Regions from separate parts of the Acetobacterium sp. K1/6 genome, predicted to be linked through region 2. Evidence: riboswitches for the same ligand, from Rfam matches in the RefSeq annotation. Region 2 holds a riboswitch; each other region holds the start of a gene.
What was found. A riboswitch is a leader RNA that binds a small molecule or an ion and turns the genes downstream of it on or off. The one in region 2 is predicted to bind cyclic di-GMP.
Positions count from the first base shown of each region.

Region 1: linked by a shared signal. The riboswitch ahead of U2P91_RS07490 (flagellar hook-length control protein FliK) and the one ahead of U2P91_RS14520 (bifunctional diguanylate cyclase/phosphodiesterase) in region 2 are both predicted to bind cyclic di-GMP.
Region 3: linked by a shared signal. The riboswitch ahead of U2P91_RS04915 (type II secretion system protein) and the one ahead of U2P91_RS14520 (bifunctional diguanylate cyclase/phosphodiesterase) in region 2 are both predicted to bind cyclic di-GMP.

Region 1 is NZ_JAXQGA010000006.1:182,910-187,180, reverse strand. Features, by position in the region: gene U2P91_RS07495 (flagellar hook capping FlgD N-terminal domain-containing protein) at 38-460, opposite strand; gene U2P91_RS07490 (flagellar hook-length control protein FliK) at 485-2,044, opposite strand; cyclic di-GMP riboswitch class I at 2,349-2,433, opposite strand; gene U2P91_RS07485 (Na/Pi cotransporter family protein) at 2,565-4,271, opposite strand, start outside.
Region 2 is NZ_JAXQGA010000019.1:32,769-37,039, forward strand. Features, by position in the region: gene U2P91_RS14515 (glucose-6-phosphate isomerase) at 1-1,317, shown strand, start outside; cyclic di-GMP riboswitch class I at 1,503-1,578, shown strand; gene U2P91_RS14520 (bifunctional diguanylate cyclase/phosphodiesterase) at 1,606-3,102, shown strand; gene U2P91_RS14525 (LiaF domain-containing protein) at 3,172-3,630, opposite strand; gene U2P91_RS14530 (phosphohydrolase) at 3,811-4,271, shown strand, end outside.
Region 3 is NZ_JAXQGA010000004.1:125,055-129,325, reverse strand. Features, by position in the region: gene U2P91_RS04925 (GspE/PulE family protein) at 1-681, shown strand, start outside; gene U2P91_RS04920 (type IV pilus twitching motility protein PilT) at 693-1,748, shown strand; cyclic di-GMP riboswitch class I at 2,003-2,121, shown strand; cyclic di-GMP riboswitch class I at 2,248-2,352, shown strand; gene U2P91_RS04915 (type II secretion system protein) at 2,517-3,077, shown strand; gene U2P91_RS04910 (hypothetical protein) at 3,421-3,819, shown strand; gene U2P91_RS04905 (prepilin peptidase) at 3,852-4,271, shown strand, end outside.

The DNA of each region.
Region 1 (4,271 bases), on a different contig from region 2:
TTTATTAACAGGCCGTTAAATCAAGCTGTTAAATCTTCTATTTTGCCTGAGCAACTTCCATGATGCTGCTGACTGGATATGAAACACCATTGACAATAACTTGTGCTTCACCATCATATAAATTAACGCCTTGTACCGTCCCTGCAACAACATGAAGTGAACCGTCCGCAGCATTTTCCGCCAGTATAACATCTTTGTCAATCAAACTCATCGAATACGTCGTTTTGGTCATCTCATTAAGCTCCGTTAATGCCTGAACCATCGAAAACTGTGCCATCTGGGCGGTATATTGGGATGTATCGGCGGTGTTGTTCATATCCTGATTCTGAAGCTGAGCGACCATCAGTTTTAAAAAGTCATCCATATCCAGAGATGTGCCCGCTTTTTTAGTTTGCGCAGCTGTCGTTGTTGCTGCTGTTGCTGACGTACTTAAATAATTGTTAATTCCATCGATTGCCATGATTTTTTCCTCCTTATACTCATTTTATACTAAGTAATTAATCCTTCGCTGTCCATTGTACTGAAGATTCTGGGCTAGACTAATCAGTTCATCATTGCTGTCTTGAGCACCATTACTAAAAGCATTATTTTGAATGGTTCCTTTGCTTAAAAATTGTTCTTTTAAGGGTGCATTGTTTTGCTGCTGTGAAAACTGTGAGCCATCATTTAAAAGAGAACCCATGCTTTCACCATTTTCTGTCGCTTCCACTGGTGTATTCAAGTGGACCGTTTCCACCTGGACATTTTGCAGAGCTAAGCCACGCACCAATTGATTGATTTGATTTCCCAACAGTTTTTGGGTTTCGCTGCTTGCTGCCATAATGTCAATAATGAGTTTTCCCTGATTATAACTCAGCTTAATATCAATATCACCCAAGTTATCCGGAGACAGTGTCATCTGTAATGTCATTGGTTTAGCTGGTTCGAAATTCTGGATAATCTTCTGCTCGACCTGTTGCGCGACCTCTACCTTGGCACTATGCCCAACTTCAGGTCCTTTATTTGAGCTGACGCCCATTGAACTAAGATCCTGAACGCCGCGTTCACCGGGATTCTGGTTTTCGGTCTGGTTGATTGCGCTTTTCTGAACATCCACTGTTTTTGTTTGTTCCAAACCCGTCTCTTTTGCTAAATCAGAATCGGCCTTTCCGTTGACAACGGTAGCTGCTTTTTCTGTCGCAATTTGATTCTCTTCCTTAGGTTCAATACCTTGAGCAGTCTGCTGTTCAGAATCGGCCTTTCCGTTGATAACGGTAGCTGCTTTTTCTGTCGCAATTTGATTCTCTTCCATTGGTTCAATACCTTGAGCAGTCTGCTGTTTTGTGTCATCGTTTAGGTTTGTTTTACCTACGAGTTGTTGTGAAAAATCAACTTTACTACTCACTTCTTTTGTTACTTCCACCTCCGGTTTGGTCCCGCTTAATACCTCTAAAAGGTCTTCGGTTTCCTGATTTTCTACTTTGTCGGGGTTTTGTGACAAAACCTTAACATTTTCCATTTGCTCAAACTCAGCAACACCTTTTAAAACGGATACATCTTGCGCTTTCTTACTGCTGTCGATTAACGGAATCACTTGTTCTTGACTGATAAGATCTGCTGGCGTCGTTTCTTCTTGCCCTAAGTTCAGGCCAAGACCCGTTACGGCTGTCTTTTTGTCACCTTGAACATTTTGTACGCCAATCAGTAAAGACGGATCAAGTGTTGGTATCAAATCGTTTACCTGACTTCCCTCATCCTTGAGTTCCTCTACTTTTCCAGATGGGCTCTCGTCAGATCGAACTTCACTAACATCTGACAACGACTGTTCTTTTTCCTGTTGATTACTTTGTGCCGTTGACTCTGATGCTTTGCGATTTTCCCGTGTTTTCTCCAATTGACGATCCGCCTGCTTGATTTCCTGTTTTGACTGATTAAGCAGATCTCTAAACTGGGCGCTTCTTTCCTGGCCTTTTGTGTGTTGGGTTGACGCGTTCTCAGCATTTTTACTAATCCCCCGAACCCCATTGAGTGTCGGCTTTGTTGCCGATTGAAACTCTAAATTCATTGTCTACCTCCCTTCGTTAAATTAATTCTTCACCAAAACATAATTGTCTTGGAGCTAACTCGAGCACAATAAAGTGTTCGAGTATTATATCACAATCCAACGGACTGGTATAACCGTATTTATTTTTTATTATATATCACTACTTTAATGCGACGCAACTCATTTAAGTGTTTTTAATTTCCGGGTAATCTCAACTACTGATCTCAAAACAAAGTACTCACAAAACGATATGCCTAAACCATTCAAACAAAAAAGCAACGACTCTGCCGTTGCTTTTAAATGTCATCACATTTTGTGATTACTTTTTTGCAACTGGCTGTCATATAACACTGTATTTAGACCCTATAGTTTTGCGCCCTTACTTTTCAATAAGTATGCCAATATTATGTTGTTATAACATTACTCCATCTACGACCAACTGTCAATAAAAATTATCCTTTCCTTAAAGCTTTAAAACTTGTAATAACCGCGGTTTAGCTGTGCTTACAGGTGTCAAGTCCACCCTTTATCCGTTTTAATTCTAAGCGTGTTCAACCTTTGTTTCACTGTCAAACTCGCGCTGGGAAATGAGCCCCTGATGAAGCTTCAATCCCAGTATCCCATGGGCTATATTTGAGGCATGATCGCCAACCCGTTCAATGTTTGTTAACAAGTCCAGAAATATAACACCAGCATAAGGATTACAGATTCCTTCATTAAGACGGCGAATATGATCATCTTTTAATTTTTCAGTCATTTCATCTATTTCTTCTTCTTCATCAAGAATCTTATAACACAGGTCTGTCTCTTCTGTTTCCATTAATTCTACCATATCCCGAAGCGTATTGGTAGTTAAACTGATTAAATTTAACACTTCTTGATTGGCAATATCACTAAAGACGATTTTATTGGTGGCCCGCATTTCTGCCAATTCACCAATATTCATGGCATGATCACCAATTCTTTCTAAATCATGACTTCCTTTAAGGATGAAAGCCAGGCGTTCATTCTCTTCTTCTGACATGTTTTCATTGGACAATTTAACGGAATATTCGACAATTCCCTGTTGAAATTCATCAATACGTTCTTCCCGCTTAACAATTTTTTCAACCAGTTTTTCATTGCCATCCATGATCGATTCGCAGGCGACTCTGAAATTTTTAAAACTCATTTTTGCCAGTCGATTCGTTTCTCTGACCACCTGTCCCAAAGCAATGGAAGGATTATTAAACAACCGGTCATCCAACTGCAACCCCTTGTCTTCCTCTTTCTCCGGGTAGACGCGGTCCAGAAAGCTAACAAAATAGCCGATGATCGGGAGTAATACAATCGTATTTGCAACATTAAAAAGGGTGTGCGCCATCGCGATTTGACGGGCCACATTGGGTACCATATCACCGCCACCGTTAATCAATGAGCCTGAAATAGTAACGATGAATTCATAAACCGGATTGACAGCCACTAAATTATTCATGATGGTTAATAAGATCATCACCCAAACAGCACCGAAAATATTGACAAAAAGATGGATAAAAGCTGCTTTTTTTGCTGCTGTGGAGGTTCCGATACAGGAAAGCAATGCTGTGACGCAGGTACCAATATTAGTACCAATAAGAATCGGTAAACAAATCTGGATTGCTCCAGTTCCCCCGATACTGACAAAAACCCCAGAAAGGGCCAGCGCCTGGAGCAAACCGATAGAAGCACTACTGCTTTGAATCACAGCGGTAATCAGGGTTCCAATCAGCACACCAAGCAGTGGATTTGTTCCATAGGTTGAGAGCAGGTAAATAAATTCTTCACTTTCTCTAAGCGGTTTCATGGCCGTTGACATGGCCGCAATCCCATAGAAAAGAATCCCAAAACCAAGAATAATACTCCCCAGATCTTTATTCTTTTTCTTGGTGCTAAACAGAGCCATCATTGCACCAATACCAATAAAAATCGGTGCCAACTCAGTGACATTAAACGCGATCAACTGGGCCGTGACGGTGGTTCCAATATTAGCTCCTAAAATAACTCCTGCTGCCTGGGTCAAGGTCATCAGGGCGGCGTTAACAAAGCCGACCACCATCACCGTGGTGGTACTGGAACTTTGGACAATCATCGTTACAACCGTCCCAACCAGGATGGCTTTAATCTTATTGTTGGTTAATACTTCCAGAAGTTTTTTCATCTTTGTGCCAGCAACCGTTTTTAATCCGTCGCTCATCATGTGCATTCCAAAAACGAATAACCCCAAGCCTCC
Region 2 (4,271 bases):
TCTTATGCAAATATAGACGCCAGTGAATTTGAAAGTCGGTTTGACCAGTTAACGACGGTCAATGATCAATTAATGAATAAAACCGGGGTCGGTAATGAATTCCTTGGTTGGGTTGACTATCCGGTAAAATATGATCATGACGAATTTGCCCGCATCAAAGCGGCGGCAAAAAAAATTAAGGAGCGCTGTGATGCCTTGGTTGTTATTGGTATCGGGGGATCTTACCTGGGTTCCAAGGCAGTGATATCGGCATTGACCAGTCCTTTTTATAATGAAGAACCACGAGGCATGCGAAAGGCACCTAAAATTTATTTTGCCGGACAGAATATCAGCGGAAAATATTTAGAAAATCTGTTGGCGTTACTAAAGGATCAGGAAGTCTGTGTCAATGTGATTTCAAAATCCGGTACAACCACGGAACCCGCGATGGCGTTCCGCTTTTTTAAGAAATTTCTGGAAGAAAAATATGGCAAAGATGAAGCGAAGGAACGCATTTTTGTCACAACGGATCAGGCTAAAGGGGCACTAAAGTTTATGGCCGACGAAGAAGGCTATGAGACCTTTGTAATTCCCGATGATGTGGGCGGGCGTTACTCGGTTTATACCGCGGTCGGTTTGCTTCCCATCGCTGCGGCTGGAATTGATATTGATGCGTTGATGGAGGGGGGAAGATCCGGTTATGAGGATTATAATAAACCAGAGTTTGAAAAAAACCCCTGTTTTCAATATGCGCTGTATCGGAATGTTCTTTATAATCGGGGTAAAAATATTGAAATTTTAGTCGATTACGATCCCTCACTGGAGTATCTGTCTGAGTGGTGGAAACAATTATTTGGTGAAAGTGACGGAAAAGATGGCAAGGGTCTCTTCCCGGCCTCGGTTCATTTTTCCACAGACCTTCACTCGCTGGGCCAAATGATCCAGGATGGCCCGAAGAATCATTTTGAGACGGTGATTGTCATTGACGACGATCAATCGGATATCAAAGTTTTTAACGATGAAAAAAACCTCGAAGGACTCAATTACCTGGCCGGTTGGGAAATCGATGCGGTGAATGAAAAAGCCTTTATGGGGACATTATTGGCACATGTAGATGGCGGCGTCCCGAATGGGGTTATTCATCTAAAAAAACTGGATGCTTTTCACATTGGCAAGCTGATTTACTTTTTCGAGAAGGCCTGTGGTTTAAACGGCTATCTGTTAGGGGTAAATCCCTTTGATCAACCAGGGGTAGAAGCGTATAAGAAAAATATGTTTGCGCTACTCCATAAACCGGGATATGAAGAGTTGACAAAAGAACTGGAAAAACGTTTTTAAGAAGGTCAAGTTATTTTGTTTAAATGCGGCAGAGTGAAAATAAAGTAAAAAAAGTTTAACAAGGAACGCAAGACATAACGTTACAATTATGATACAATATCGAAAAATCTAATACAAAATATCTATAACCTCTGCAGATTAAGAAGCATAATTTATGAAATTTGCAGTTGGAATAGAAAAAATACGGAATTAAAGGGCAAAACTGTTGTGAAATAGTGACGCAAAGCTAAAGGGACTTTTATAAGTTAGCCAGTTACTCAATTAGATTTGACAATTTAGGAGGTAGCGGTGAAGACTTATAACGAAAAAAAGTTATTAATCCTCAGCTTTGCGTTGTTTTTTTTGGTCATGATGGTTTTTATAGTTCACTCAGTTTCTTTTTTTCAGCTTTCTGATCAGGCGATTTTTGGTATTCTGTTTTATAGTTTTTCGTTTATAGGCATTTTTTTTATCAGCCTGACCAGTAATTATTTTGTTTTTAAGCTAAAGAAAGAAATCTTAAAATTAAAGCGGATGCAGGATGTTGACTTTTTGACGGGCTGTCCCAATTGGATCAAGTTTAAACGCGACGTCGAAACGCTGGTTAAAAGAGACCAGACCCAACCCTATGCCATGATCATTTTTGATGTCGATAAGTTCAAGGCGATCAATGATTTATACGGCGATCAGACAGGTAATGAGGTTCTGACGGCAATTGCCCGGATTTTAGAAGAACACCTTGAAACAAATGAGTTGTTTTCGAGAATCGCAACCGACAATTTTAGTGTTTTAATGAAATATAAAGGTTACGGGCAGTTTTCTCAGCGGGTCGAAAAACTGATTCACGAGATTAGTGGCTATTCTCCCAAGTTTATCATTGGTATTTCGATGGGCATTTATCTCATTGAGGAAGACAGGGATATCCATACCCTTAGCGATCGGGCCAATATGGCCAAACGTTCGATAAAGGATAACTCCCAGGTGAGTTACGCCTTTTATGATGACGGGATGCGTCACAGCATGATGATTGAGAACGCGATTGAAAATAGAATGGAAATGGCCTTGCGTAATCGTGAGTTTGAAGTATATCTTCAGCCTAAGTATTTGTTTTCAGATGAGCACATAATCGGCGCAGAGGCGTTGGTACGGTGGAATGATCCTAAACGGGGCATCTTGCCGCCCAATGATTTTATTCCCCTGTTCGAGAAAAATGGGTTTGTGAAAAAAATCGATACCTATATGTTTGAAGAAGTGTGTAAACTGCTACAAAAATGGAAAAAGGAAATGGATCAACTGACAAATATGATTATTTCGGTTAATTTTTCCCGGCTCCACCTGGAAAATACGTTATTGCCGGAGGAATTGCTGGCCATTGCCAATCGCTATCACATCGATCCGAAGATGATTGAAATTGAATTAACGGAAGGAACTGTTTTTGACAATGAAAATCAGATGGTTGCGATTATGAACCATTTAAAGGCTTCCGGGTTTCATATTTCGATTGATGACTTTGGACGAGCCTATTCATCGCTCAATACCCTTAAAAATCTGCCGGCAGATATTTTAAAGCTCGATAAAGCTTTTTTTACCGAAGATAATGCGCGGGGAAAAAAGATTATTACCAGTATGTTGAACATGGCTAAGGATTTAGATCTGATCACGGTTGCCGAAGGGGTTGAGACTCAGGAACAGGTCGATTTCTTAAAAGAAAAAGGTTGCGATATTGCTCAGGGTTTCTTTTATGCCAAACCCATGAATGTCATTGAATTTGAAGATTTTGTCAATAAAAAACTGAAATCGGCTTAGGCTGATTTCAGTTTTTTGAGGTGTTGGCGTTTTATTGATGTTAAGAAAGTGTTTGACAAAAAAATGTTCTTACTCGGATGCATTTTCGAAATTAAGACCACCACAGGTGATATCGGCAAAAACGGAAAGAGCTACCGAATGATCGGGGTCCACACAAACCGTATTGTCGGCAATGCCGCCAAATTTACAGGTATCAACAATTTTTAATTTAAAATTATCGGGAACGATGATGTTCAGACCGCCGCTGATGATACTGATATCCATGCGATAATGGTCTTTTTTAGTAACGACATCTGAAAAGTCAAGCTGCATGCCGCCAAAGAAAGCTCCGATTTTTGTATCCTGCATGGTCTGATCCCGATAATCTTTCATTTTTCCGCCGTACAGAACGGTTTCATCCAAGGAGTCAGCACTGTTGTCAAGGCTCGCTTCAAATTCCTTGCCTTTTTTGATCACGCAAGCATGATAAAGGGCGATCCCAGTTGCAAAAACAACACCTGTTCCGATGAGTAGCTTTTTAATTTTCATGGTCTTTCCTTCCTGTTCTTTTTTATTTAGTTTATCATGATTTCAATAATAACCGTACCTTTTTTTGTTTTTTTTAAGAACTTCACCGATAATTTTAACTTAAAATAAAGATACTATGCTATAATATTTAAAGCTTCTATTCAGTTTTTCTGAATAAATAACAGTAAAAGAAAGGTCTCAATGGAAACAAAAAAGTATTATGATGAGTTTGAAACCATTGTTGGCGATATATTAACACACAGTGAATTCCAAAAATTAAGGGAAATTGATCATCATGGCAATGGTTTATATGAACACGCTGTTGCAGTGGGGTATTATTCCTATCGCGTAGCCAGATTTTTAAGGATGGATTACGCATCCGTTGCGAGAGGGGCAACACTCCATGATTTTTTTCTGGAAGCATGGCAGGGTAAGGTTAAAACAGGCAAAGGGCTCAGTCGGATTAAGGAAATGCATGGCTTCTCCCATCCTAAAGTAGCACTTGAAAATGCCGAAAAATATTTTGATATCGATCAGCGCCAGGCAGATATGATCGTGAAACATATGTTTCCCCTGACACTTATTCCCCCGACAAACCTGGGCAGCTGGGTTGTTACCGCGGTGGATAAATTTGTGGCCACCAATGAACTGGTTTTTAAAAA
Region 3 (4,271 bases), on a different contig from region 2:
GAAATGCTCAGTCAGCGGAATGTTAATATCGCTACCATCGAAGATCCGGTGGAGCGGAACCTGCCCAAGATCAATCAAACTCAGGTGAATATTCTGGCGGGACTGACCTTTGACGTGGGTCTGCGTTCGATTCTGCGTCAGGATCCGGATATCATCATGGTTGGTGAAACCCGGGACTCCGAGACGGCTTCCATTGCTGTGCGTTCCGCCATCACCGGTCATCTGGTGTTGTCTACCCTCCATACCAATGACGCGGTATCGGCCGTGGTGCGACTCCAGGATATGGGCGTTGAGCCTTATATGGTGGCCAACTCATTAACCGGGGTAGTAGCCCAGCGACTGGTCAAAAAAATCTGCCCCAATTGCCGGGAAGCCTATGCGGCGACCGAGATTGAGAAAGACCTGCTGGGGGAACCCCGGCTGACCACCTTGTATCGGGGCCGCGGCTGCCACATGTGCAACAATACCGGTTACAAAGGCCGAACGGCTATCCATGAAATTCTGGCCATCGATAAAACCATTCGGGCTATGATTTCCCGAAGGGAACCGATTGAGAATATTTACAGCTATGTGGAAGAAACCGAGCGGCTGATCCCCTTGCGAAAAAGTGTCTCTAATCTGACGATCCAGGGGATTACCTCGATGGAAGAATTTCTTAAATTATCATATTACGTCGAATAGGGAGAAGCAAGATGACAAATTTTTTAGAGCTGGTTAATTATGGCCGCCGCAATGATTGTTCGGATATTCATTTATCCCGGGAGCTGCCACCGGTTTTCAGAAAAAATGGTAAGCTTTATCAAAGCGACTTTGAACATAATCCGCAAATGATTGAAAACCTGATTTTTAGCTTGTTGACTCCGATTGAACGGGAGAGTCTGGAGTCCGGTACCGATCTGGATTTTTGCCATGTCACCCCAGAAGGGCTAAGGCAGCGGGTCAATATCTATAAACAGCAGGGCAGTTATGCTGCTGCCATCCGTTTGCTTAACGATACCATTCCCAGTTTTGAAGACCTCAAACTGCCGCCGATTATTCGGAAGTTAGCCAGTGAGCCACGGGGACTGATTTTAATCACCGGTCCCACTGGCAGCGGGAAATCCACCACCCTGGCCTCGATGATTGACTACATCAACACCAATCGGGCGGTCCATATTTTAACCATTGAAGACCCGGTGGAGTACAAGCACGAACATAAGCGCAGCATTGTTCATCAGCGCGAAATCGGGGTCGATGCCAGTTCTTTTGCCGCGGCGCTGCGGTCGTCGCTGCGGGAGGACCCGGATGTCATTCTGGTCGGCGAAATGCGGGACTACGAAACCGTTTCCGCCGCCGTCACTGCCGCCGAAACCGGCCATCTGGTCTTGTCCACCCTCCACACCATCGGTGCCGCCAATACCATTGACCGGATCATTGACGTCTTTCCGCCCCACAGCCAGCAGCAGATCCGCACCCAGCTGTCCAGTATTTTAAAAGGGGTCGTCACCCAGCAACTGGTGCCCCTGGCTTCCGGTGAGGGCCGGATGGCTGCCCTGGAGGTGCTGATCGGCACCGATGCGGTGCTGAACCTGATCCGCGAAAATAAAACCCACCAACTGGCCTCCGTGATGCAAACCGGCGGCCGGGACGGCATGAAAACCCTGAATGCGGACTTGGCGATGCTGGTCCGGGACCAGAAAATCACCTACGAGGTCGGTTTGGAATGGGCCAGCGACAAGCAGGAGTTTAACCAGTATTTTGGACGATAGCTTAAAATCGTCTGAATTCGGTTCGTAGGAGCGGTTATCAAGCGCCTGAAAAAACACTGAAAATTTGCAAGACCTCAATTCCAAGAACCAACGTAGATCAAGACTGTCGGGGCGGTTAGTAACCGCCCGAACGCTGTCTTTTATTAACCCGAACGCAATACCAAAACAAATAAACCCTTAACTAACTAAGACGCAAATAAAAACAATTTACCGTGTAATTTGCTTGACTTTTAGTCGAACAACAATTAAGATATGAGAGTAAATAGCATACCAGACGAAAGACTGGGACGCAAAGCTTCAGGGTCTAAGTTATCGTTGTGTAATTTTTAAGCAGTTGAAAAGACACAAGATAATATGACAGCCAGCTGCCACACCAGGTGTGGCTTTTTTTATACCATAAATAGACATGTCACAAAAAATGCAGTAAAATGTCACGAAAATGTAAAATTTTAACTTGACTTTTATTCCGGCGTAGACTACGATTAAATAGAATTAAAGACGATGAAAAAGGCAAAACAGAGGAAACTCTGGGACGCAAAGCTATAGGGTCTAAATCAGTGGGTGTGACAAAAAATCCATCATGATACGACAGCCAGTTGCCGCACGGTGAGAGTGCGGCTTTTTTTGACCCCGAAATGGGTTGGATTAAGGCCAAAAAATGAGAACTGTGAGATAATTGTTCGCAGTTAATAACCGATACGGTATATAAATCATCTTCAGGCGCAGATGATTATATAGAGCTTAAAATAAAAGAATAAGGAGCGAAAAATGGAATTAATTAACAAGATACGGAAAAGCAGAAAAGGGTTTACTCTGGTGGAAATTATTGTGGTGTTGGTGATCTTGGCGATTTTGGCGGCGTTTACGATTCCGACGATGTTGGGATTTGTGGGTGACGCTAAAGGAAAATCTTATATTGCCGAAGCGAGAGAAGTGTATGTAGCAGCACAGGCAACTGCAACAGAAATGACGGCTAAAGGTGGATTGACTCCTAGTCAGTTGCAGACAGCTTTGGGCTCTGGAGCAGTTAAAGCCGTAAAATTAACTCCGCCAGTTGGTAGTCCATCGCTTGAACAGAGTGCAAGTATGCAAATGTGGTCATATCTTAAAGGAGATTTAAATGCCGTAGAGCAGGAAGACTCAACATATAATACAACAGATGGCTTAAATAGGGGTTATGCATATTGGGCAATTACTTTAAGTGCTAGTGATAGCAGTAGTTTAGTGAGTACCACTAATAAAGCGAAAGTAACGACACTGGTTTATTCAAAAGGTGGCTATCAAGTTACGATAAAAGACGGAAATGCCTCAGTAAAAAAATTGAATTAATAGTACTGACATAATAAAGCTTCATTACCCTATGCGTCATAGAGTGATTGCTCTCTATCCCAGGCGCAAACCTGTCATCGGGTTTGCGGGGATGGGGAGATTTTTTATTTCAGGTAGATCATCCCAAGCAGTAATTTACTTATATCAGGCATGCTCAGATAGTTCTTAGAAACCATAAAAATGCAAGTTTTAAATATCAGGGCATGAACAAAAAATTATAACAATTTTACCTCGCCTTAAGCCAATCCTTTAAATTAAATGGTAAAATTAATCTGTTTTGTTACTACTAATATATAACTTTCAAATGCTAAGCTTTGCATCTCACAATCCCGGGAGGTAAACCGTGTACCCAATTAAAAATTATCAGTTTGCTCCCACCAGTCCAGAACCGATCCGCTTCAGCCGGGGCTTTTCCTTGGCGGTATCGGTGATCCTTTTTTTTGTCGTTGTTATCATCGGCGGTCTGGTCTTAAGCATTCAGAATACCACCTACGCAGCCAACAGCCGGCTGGTGTACCTGGCCGCCCAGGCTAAAGCCATCGAATTTGCGGCTTCCGGCAACTACCATGTGCCAGTACAGGCGGATCTTATTGATTATATCGGTGCAGAGGTCAATCAGGCTGCGGTTATCACCGTCATCGACGAAAACCGCGACGCCGCCATCGATTATATTGTCTATACCCGGGGCGGTCTGGTCACCCGATACGCTCCCGGGGAGCTGGTTGCCAGTAAAGAAAAATAGCGGTTAGTATCTATCAGAAAGGATAACGGTCTATGGTCGCATTCATCAACTTCATCCTTTATCTTTATATCTTTGTTGTCGGCATCGTTATCGGCAGCTTTCTTAACGTCGTCATCTACCGGGTGCCCAAAGAAATTTCCTTTGCCAAAGGCCGTTCTTTCTGTCCCCATTGTCAGGCCCAGATCAAAGGCTATCATAATGTGCCGGTGTTCAGTTATCTCTGGCTCCGGGGGAAATGTGCTGATTGCGGCGAACCGATTTCCATCCGCTATCCGTTAGTTGAACTCTTTACCGGGCTGATGGCAATCCTGATTTTTGCAGTTTATGGTCTATCCTTTCAGTGGCTGGTAGTATTCTCGGCAGGGGCCATTTTAATCTGTATTACCATGATTGATTTTGATACCATGACCATTCCCAATGGTCTCGTGATTGCGCTGATGGCACCGGCTTTA